DNA from 2 places in the Streptomyces sp. RLB3-17 genome. Region 2 is predicted to be linked to the other one. Evidence: riboswitches for the same ligand, from Rfam matches in the RefSeq annotation. Region 2 holds a riboswitch; the other holds the start of a gene.
What was found. Region 2 has a riboswitch for thiamine pyrophosphate ahead of FNV62_RS43845 (purine-cytosine permease family protein). Riboswitches for the same ligand answer to the same signal wherever they lie in the genome.
Positions count from the first base shown of each region.

Region 1 (4,494 bases), 1.8 Mb from region 2:
TAGCGGTCGCCGTGGTGGTGGGCCTGTGGGAGCTCACGTCACGGCTCGAGGAGCGCAAGGGCATCAAGGCGCCGCTCGTCCCGCTCGCGGTGGGCGGTGCGGCGATGGTCGTCTCCGGCTACGTCCGGGGCGCCGAGGGCGCGTGGGTGGCGATGGCGCTCACCGCGCTGGCGGTCCTGGTCTGGCGGATGACGGAACCGCCCGAGGGCTATCTCAAGGACGTCACGGCCGGCGTCTTCGCGGCCTTCTACGTACCGTTCCTGGCGACGTTCGTGGCCATGATGCTGACCGCCGACGACGGTCCCCGCCGCGTCCTGACGTTCCTGCTGCTGACGGTCGTCAGCGACACGGGCGCGTACGCGATCGGCTGGCGCTTCGGCAAGCACAAGCTGGCGCCGCGCATCAGCCCCGGCAAGACCCGTGAGGGCCTGTTCGGTGCGGTCACCTTCGCGATGGTCGGGGGCGCGCTGTGCATGCAGTACCTGATCGAGGACGGCACGTGGTGGCAGGGGCTGATCCTGGGCTTCGCGGTCGCGGCCACCGCCACGCTCGGCGACCTCGGCGAGTCCATGATCAAGCGGGACCTGGGCATCAAGGACATGGGCACCCTGTTGCCGGGCCACGGCGGGATCATGGACCGGCTGGACTCGCTCCTGCCGACGGCGCCGGTGGTCTGGCTGCTGCTGGTGCTCTTCGTGGGATCCGGCTGACCTGCGCGCATGCTACTGAGGGGCTCGTCGTCCACAGGACGGCGGGCCCCTTTTCGTCGGGCGGCCGGACGACTTCTCGCCGGGTGGCCGACGGCCCCGGGTCAGTGGTGACCCAGTCCACCGCTGCCGAACGAGCCGCTGCCGCCGTCGTGCCAGCGCTCGCGCTTCTGCGACGGGCTCGTACGGGTCGACATGTGGGTCAGCTCGTACGGGGTGAGAGCGTGCTGGCCCTTGGCCACCTTGGGTACCTCGGCGGGCTCCCGGACCTCCCGCATCTCGCGGACCGGACCCCCCTGCGGTACATGCGGCTGTTCCTCGGCGCGTGGCAGACGCGGTGCGCGGGTCCGCATACGGCAGCTCAGCCAGAAGCTGCCGCCCAGGAGTGTGATGAGTGCCACGGCGATCAAGAACAGCGCGAGGCTGATCAGACCGCTGGGCTCCGCCAAATACATCGATGCAGTACTCATATAAGGCAAATACCCTCAAATTCCCCAACGAACCGACCGCCCCGACAGCCACCTCGACCACGCCGACAGCCGCCCCGACCGCGCCGGACGCCTGGCCGGACGCGTGATCAGACGAAAGCCTCTGTCCTCGGCGGAATGTGGATCTGATCGCAAGGGCGGACCCCTGCCCGGCTCGCGGCCCAGGTCACGCAATTCGATCTGCGACACTGGTATGGCCATGCCTAAGCCCGGAGAACTCACATTCGTCGCCCCCCGCGGAGCCAAGAAGCCGCCGCGGCACCTCGCCGACCTCACGCCCGCCGAGCGCAAAGAGGCGGTTGCCGCGATCGGTGAGAAGCCGTTTCGCGCCAAGCAGCTCTCGCAGCACTACTTCGCGCGGTACGCGCACGACCCCGCGGAGTGGACGGACATCCCGGCCGCCGCGCGCGGCAAGCTCCAGGAGGCGCTGCTTCCCGAGCTGATGACGGTCGTGCGGCATCTGTCGACCGACCAGGACACCACGCGCAAGACGCTGTGGCGCCTGTTCGACGGCACACTCGTCGAGTCCGTGCTGATGCGCTACCCGGACCGCGTGACCATGTGCATCAGCTCGCAGGCGGGCTGCGGGATGAACTGTCCGTTCTGCGCCACCGGACAGGCCGGCCTGGACCGGAACCTGTCCACGGGCGAGATCGTGCACCAGATCGTGGACGGGATGCGGGCGCTCAGGGACGGCGAGATCCCGGGTGGCCCGGCGCGGCTGAGCAACATCGTCTTCATGGGCATGGGTGAGCCGCTCGCCAACTACAAGCGGGTCGTGGGCGCCATCCGCGCGCTCACCGACCCCGAGCCGGACGGGCTCGGGCTCTCGCAGCGCGGGATCACCGTGTCGACGGTCGGGCTGGTGCCCGCCATCCACCGGTTCTCCGACGAGGGCTTCAAGTGCCGCCTCGCGATCTCGCTGCACGCCCCGGACGACGAGCTGCGCGACACCCTCGTCCCCGTCAACACGCGGTGGAAGGTGCGCGAGGTGCTGGACGCCGGCTGGGAGTACGCGGCCAAGTCCGGGCGTCGGCTGTCCATCGAGTACGCCCTCATCCGGGACATCAACGACCAGGCATGGCGTGGTGACCGGCTCGGGCGGCTGCTCAGGGGCAAGCCCGTGCACGTCAACCTCATCCCGCTGAACCCGACACCGGGTTCGAAGTGGACCGCCTCGCGGCCCGAGGACGAGAAGGCGTTCGTCGAGGCGATCGCGGCTCACGGGGTGCCGGTGACCGTCCGGGACACCCGGGGCCAGGAGATCGACGGAGCCTGTGGTCAGCTCGCCGCCACCGAGCGGTAATGTGGCGAGGTCCAACCACATCTTCATATTCCGACAGGGGAGCGCCACAGCGCTGAGAGTGCGGTAGCCGGAGCACCGGTGGACCGCAGACCCTCTGAACCTTGCCCAGGTCATTCTGGGTAGGAAGTTCGGGCATCACTCAAGCTGTTGCGCCCTGCCCGGGAACCTTCCGAGGATCCCGGGCAGGGCCGCGTCTCTTCCTGGTCATCCCAGGAGGAATTCAGTGATCACCAAGAGGACGACCACGGCCGTCGTCATCGGACTGGGCCTCGTCACGCTGTCCGCGTGCGGGTCCTCCGACAGCGCCGGTGCCGGGGACTCCAAGACCGTCACGCTCGTCAGCCACGACTCGTGGGCCGTGTCGAAGAGCGTGCTGGAGGACTTCGAGAAGCAGTCCGGGTACAAGGTCAGGGTCCTCAAGGACGGCGACGCCGGGCAGGCCGTCAACAAGGCCATCCTCACCAAGGACAACCCGCAGGGCGACGTCTTCTTCGGCGTCGACAACACCCTGCTGTCCCGCGCGCTCGACAACGGGCTGTTCCAGTCGTACGAGGCCAAGGGCTCCGACCAGATCGTCCAGCAGTACCGGATCGACCAGGACAGGCACCGGGTCACGCCCATCGACTCCGGTGACATCTGCGTCAACTACGACAAGGCCTACTTCAGCAAGCACAAACTGGCCCCGCCGGCTTCCTTCGACGACCTGATCAAGCCCGCGTACAAGAACCTCCTCGTCACCGAGAACGCGGCCACGTCCTCGCCCGGCCTCGGCTTCCTGCTCGGGACCGCCGCGAGGTACGGGGACGACGGCTGGCCGGACTACTGGAAGAAGCTCAAGGCCAACGGCGTGAAGGTGGTCGACGGCTGGGAGCAGGCCTACAACGACGAGTTCTCCGGGTCCGCGGGTGGCAAGAAGGCCAAGGCCGACCGGCCGCTGGTCGTCTCGTACGCCTCCTCCCCGCCCGCCGAGGTGATCTACGCGAACCCGAAGCCGAAGACCGCGCCGACCGGGGTCGCGAGCGGCACCTGCTTCCGCCAGGTCGAGTACGCGGGGCTGCTGAGCAACGCGAAGAACACGAAGGGCGGCAAGGCGCTTCTCGACTTCCTCATCGGCGTCAAGTTCCAGGACGACATGCCGCTGAACATGTTCGTGTACCCGGTCCGCGAGACCGCCCAGGTGCCCGAGGAGTTCGTGAAGTTCGGCCCGCAGGCCAAGGACCCCGAGACCCTGGCGCCCGCCAAGATCGCCGACAACCGTGACCAGTGGGTCAAGTCGTGGACCTCGCTCGTACTGAAGTAGCGCCTCGAAGGAGCCGCAAGGAGAGCGCGACGCGGATGGGGCTGATGGCCCTGCCCGTCGCGTTCTTCGCCGTCTTCTTCGCCTATCCCGTCACCGCGATCGTCGCCCGTGGCCTCAAGACCGACGGGGCCTGGCGGTTCGGACGGATCGGTGAGGTGCTCGCTCAGTCCGACATCCGGCACGTCCTGTGGTTCACCACCTGGCAGGCATTCGCCTCCACGGCGCTCACGCTGCTGATCGCGCTCCCCGGCGCGTATGTCTTCGCGCGCTTCGATTTCAGGGGCAAGCAGGTGCTGCGGGCGGTGGTGACCGTCCCGTTCGTACTGCCGACGGTCGTGGTCGGTACGGCGTTCCTGGCCCTGGTGGGCCGGGGCGGACTCCTCGACCAGCTGTGGGGCGTACGGCTGGACACCACCGTCTGGGCGATTCTGCTCGCGCACGTCTTCTTCAACTACGCGGTGGTCGTACGGACCGTCGGCGGGCTCTGGTCGCAGCTCGACCCGCGTCAGGAGGAGGCCGCGCGGATGCTGGGTGCCTCGCGGTTCGCGGCCTGGCGCAAGGTGACGCTGCCGGCGCTGAGCCCGGCCGTGGCCGCCGCCGCGCTGATGGTCTTCCTGTTCACCTTCACCTCGTTCGGTGTGGTGCAGATCCTCGGCGGCCCGACCTTCTCCACCCTCGAGGTCGAGATCTACC
Region 1 is NZ_CP041610.2:7,968,089-7,972,582, forward strand. Features, by position in the region: gene FNV62_RS36055 (phosphatidate cytidylyltransferase) at 1-710, shown strand, start outside; gene FNV62_RS36060 (DUF6479 family protein) at 812-1,177, opposite strand; gene rlmN (23S rRNA (adenine(2503)-C(2))-methyltransferase RlmN) at 1,395-2,501, shown strand; TPP riboswitch at 2,527-2,645, shown strand; gene FNV62_RS36070 (thiamine ABC transporter substrate binding subunit) at 2,728-3,801, shown strand; gene FNV62_RS36075 (ABC transporter permease) at 3,837-4,494, shown strand, end outside.
Region 1: it holds a riboswitch for thiamine pyrophosphate, as region 2 does, so the genes downstream of both, FNV62_RS36070 (thiamine ABC transporter substrate binding subunit) here and FNV62_RS43845 (purine-cytosine permease family protein) in region 2, are expected to answer to the same signal.

Region 2 (4,494 bases):
TACCCGATCCCCACCGACGGCCCGGTCGGCGAACTGCTGCGCGCCACGGCCCGGCACCCCTACCGCCCCGCCCACATCCACTTCATCGCCTCGGCCGAGGGCCACGCCCCGGTCACCACACACATCTTCGTCGCGGGCAGCGACTACCTGGACTCCGACGCGGTGTTCGCGGTCAAGAAGACCCTGGTACAGGACTTCACGGAGACCGACGACCCGTCCCTGGCACGGGAGTTCGGCGTCCCGAACCCGTTCCGCCACGCCCGCTTCGACCTCGTACTCGAACCGGAATGAGCACCATGACCGACAGGAACACCCCGCTCGACTTCTCGTACGAGACCCAGCCCGCGCGGATCGTCTTCCGGCCCGGCGCCGCCGTCTCCGCGACCCCCGACGAGGCCGCCAGGCTCGGGCTGCGCAGGGTGCTGGTGGTCTGCGGCAGCAGGGGGGAGGGCACGGCACGCGCGGTCGCGGACGCCCTGGGCGGGGCCTGCGCGGGGCTGTACGCCGGGGCCCGGATGCACGTACCCGTCGAGGTCGCCGACCGGGCCGTCGAGGCGGCGCGCGCGGCCGGCGCCGACGGGTGTGTCGCGGTCGGCGGCGGCTCGGCGATCGGCCTGGGCAAGGCGATCGCGCTGCGCACCGGCCTGCCCCTGATCGCCGTGCCCTCCACCTACTCCGGATCCGAGATGACCCCGGTCTGGGGACTCACCGAGCACGGCGCCAAGCGCACCGGACGCGACCCCGCCGTCCAGCCCCGCAGCGTCGTCTACGACCCCGAACTCACCCTCTCGCTCCCCGTCCCCCTCACCGTCACCAGCGGCGTCAACGCGCTCGCCCACGCCGTCGAGGCCCTCTACGCGCCCGACGCCTCGCCCCTCGTCTCGCTCATGGCCGAGGAGGGCGTACGGGCGATGACGCAGGCCCTGCCGCTGGTGGCCGCCGCCCCCGACGACCTCGACGCGCGCGGCCGGGCCCTCTACGGCGCCTGGCTCTGCGGCGCCTGTCTCGGCGCCACCACCATGGGCCTGCACCACAAGCTGTGCCACGTCCTCGGCGGGACCTTCGGCCTGCCGCACGCCGAGACGCACACGGTGGTCCTCCCGTACGCCCTCGCCTACAACGCCCCCGCCGCGCCCCGGGCCGTCACGGCGCTCTCGCGCGCCCTGGGCGGCGCCGACGACGTCCCCCATGCCCTGTGGGCCCTGGCCGGAAGCCTCGGCGCCCCCCGGGGCCTCGCCGAACTCGGCCTCAAGGAGACCGACCTGGCGGTGGCCGCCGAGCAGGCCGCCGGGCAGCCGTATCCGAACCCGCGCGAGGTCACCGTGGACGGTGTACTGGCCCTGCTGACTGCGGCGTACCAGGGCCGGGAACCGAGCGTCGACGCGTAGCCACGGGCCGTACGGCCCGCGCGGACCCCCTCCCCCTGGGGCAGACCACGCCCGCCGGGCTATCCTGAGCGCCGAACCGGACACGGGGTGCCCCGCACGAGGGCTGAGATCACACCCGTCGAACCTGAACCAGTTAGGACTGGCGGAGGGATGTCTCATGTCGTTGCCGTATGCCCGTAACGCTCGCGGTGAGGTGGCCGTCGGAGGCCCGCAGGGCGTATTCGACGGGCGGATGCCCACCGCCCCGGGGGACCTGCACGTCGAGGCGCGCGGAATCGCCCCGGTCCCGGAGGACCACCGCTACGGCGGCCCCGGCCGCCTGTTCACCGTGTGGTTCGCCCCCAACCTGACCATGACCGGCGTGTTCACCGGCACCGTCGGCATCGCGCTCGGCCTGGACTTCTCCACCGCGCTCGTCGCCGTCGTGCTGGGCACCCTCCTGGGGGCGGTACCGACCGCGTACCTCGGCACCTGGGGGAGCCAGACCGGCGCCGGACAACTGCCGCTCGCCCGCCTCGCGTTCGGCCGGGCGGTGGTCGTCCCCGGTGCCCTGCAGTGGCTGTCGTCCATCGCCTGGGACGCGCTGATCGGCCTCTTCGGCGGAGACGCGCTGGCCCAGCTGTGCGGCTGGCCGTTCTGGCTGGGCGTGCTCGTCATGATGGCGGCGCAGGGGGCGCTCGGCGTCCTCGGCTACGAGGTGATCCACCGGCTCCAGACCGTGATGACCTTCGCTCTCGCCGCCGCGTTCGTGGCCCTGACCGTGAAGCTCCTGAGCGGCGCCCACACCACCCCCGCCGCCACCGCGCACGGCGCCGACCGGGCCGGGGCCTTCGTCCTGACCTGCACGATCGCGCTCAGCCTCGCGCTGTCATGGGCGCCGTACGCGAGCGACTTCAGCCGCTATCTGCCGCGTACGGCGTCCCGCCCGCGCATGTTCTGGTACACCCTGGCCGGCATCGGCGTGTCCTTCGTGGCCGTCCAGGCCCTCGGACTGTGGGGCGCGGCCGTCTTCACCGACCAGACCGCCCGCGGCGTCGACACCCTGCTCGGCGGCGGCGCCCTCGGCGCGTTCGGCCTGCTCGCCGTGGCGCTCGCCGCGCTGAGCAGCAACGCCATGAACGACTACAGCGGCTCGCTCGCCCTGCAGACCATGGGCGTACGGCTGCCGCGCCCGGCCGCCGCCGCGCTGGCCGCCCTCCTCGGCTTCCCGCTCGTGCTGTGGATGCACGCCGCCGACACCACGGCCCGCTTCCAGAACGTCCTGCTGTTCGTCGGCTACTGGATTCCCGGGTTCGTCGCGATCGTCGCCGTCGACTGGCTCGCCCGGGCCAGGGCCCGCGGCGGCGCACCCGTCGACCTGGCCGCCGAGAGCGCCCGCCCGCGTCCGTGGTGGCCCGCGCTCGTGGCGTTCGCCGCCGCGTTCGCCGCCGCGGTGCCGTTCATGAGCACCAGCCTGTACGTCGGCCCGGTCGCGCACGCCCTGCACGGCGCCGACACCGCCTACGGCGTGGCGTTCCTCGCGGCCCTGCTGGTCTACGCCCCGCTGCGCCTGCGCCGCTGACCCCGCCCCCCTCTCACCCCCTTCGTACGGAGTGACACCCACCATGTCCGCGAACACGCCGACCACCCCGCCCCGTGTCCTGACCATCGCCGGATCGGACTCCGGGGGCGGCGCCGGCATCCAGGCCGACCTGAAGACCATGCTCGCGCTGGGCGCGCACGGGATGAGCGTGCTCACCGCCGTCACCGCGCAGAACTCCCTCGGCGTGCAGGGAGCCTGGGAGCTTCCCGCCGAGGCGGTGCGCGCGCAGTACCGCAGTGTCGTGGACGACATCGGTGTGCAGGCCGTGAAGACCGGCATGCTCGCCTCGCCCCTGCTCGTCGAGACCGTCGCCGAACTGCTCTCGGACGTCGGCGCGCCCGTGGTGGTGGACCCGGTGAGCGTCTCCAAGCACGGCGACCGGCTGCTGGCGGACGACGCGCTGGACGCCGTACGGACCGCCCTGCTGCCGCTCGCGACGGTCGCCACCCCGAATCTCGACGAGACCGCCGAGCTGACCGGGATCAAGGCCACCGGCGAGCGTGACATGTGCCGGGCCGCGGAACAGTTGCTGTCGTACGGGCCCCGCTGGGTCCTGGTGAAGGGCGGCCACCTGCCCGGCGAGGCCGTCGACCTGCTGACCGACGGCACCGAACAACACTGGTTCCGGGCCCCGCGCCACGACAACCGCCATACGCACGGCACCGGTTGCACCCTGGCCTCGGCCATCGCGGTGGGGCTGGCGCAGGGGCGGGCGGTGCCGGAGGCGGTGCGGCTGGCGAAGGAGTACGTCACCGGCGCGATCGCCGCGGGATTCGCCCTGGGCGCGGGCCTCGGACCGGTCGACCACGGCTGGCGGACGCGCGCCTGAAGGTCCGACGTCAGCCGGTCGGCGTAATCGTTGTCCTCAGGAATTCCGCCAGAGCCGTGGTGGGTCGGCCGAGCAGGCGGCCCAGCGTGGGGTCGACCGGCGTGAACTGTCCCTGCCGGCTCGCGGCGAACAGGCCGAGGAGCAGGTCGGCGCCGGCCGCGGGCAGACCGCGGGCGAGCAGGCTCGCGCGGTAGTCGGCGTCGGAGACGACCACCCGGCGGACTTCGCGGCCCGTGAGCCGCGTGGCGATCGCCGCGATGTCGGCCAGGTCGAGCGCCTCGGGGCCGGTGAGCGCCGGTGTCGTCCCGTCGAGGCCCTCGCCGGTGAGCGCGAGCGCCGCCGCCTCGGCGAGGTCGGCGTGGGCCGTCCAGGCGACCGGTCCGTCCTCCGGCGCGGCCAGTTCGCCCGTCTCGAGCGCGTGGCCCAGCAGCATCGCGGCTGAGGAGGCGTAGAAGCCGTTGCGCAGTGAGGTGAAGGGGACCCCGGACTCCCGGAGCGCCGCCTCGGTCGCGGCGTGGTCGCGCATCGGAGCGAAGGGAGAGGACGGGTTCGAGCCCATGTGGCTGGTGTAGAGGATGCGCTCGGCTCCGGCTGCCGCCGCGGCCTCGACGGCGGTGCGGTGATGGTGCACGGCGTCCGCGCCGGTGCTGTCCGTCGACACGACGAGGACCTGCCGGGCGCCCTCGAAGGCGTCC
Region 2 is NZ_CP041610.2:9,751,509-9,756,002, forward strand. Features, by position in the region: gene FNV62_RS43835 (intradiol ring-cleavage dioxygenase) at 1-291, shown strand, start outside; gene FNV62_RS43840 (maleylacetate reductase) at 297-1,388, shown strand; TPP riboswitch at 1,462-1,556, shown strand; gene FNV62_RS43845 (purine-cytosine permease family protein) at 1,546-2,949, shown strand; gene thiD (bifunctional hydroxymethylpyrimidine kinase/phosphomethylpyrimidine kinase) at 2,993-3,799, shown strand; gene FNV62_RS43855 (NAD(P)H-binding protein) at 3,810-4,494, opposite strand, start outside.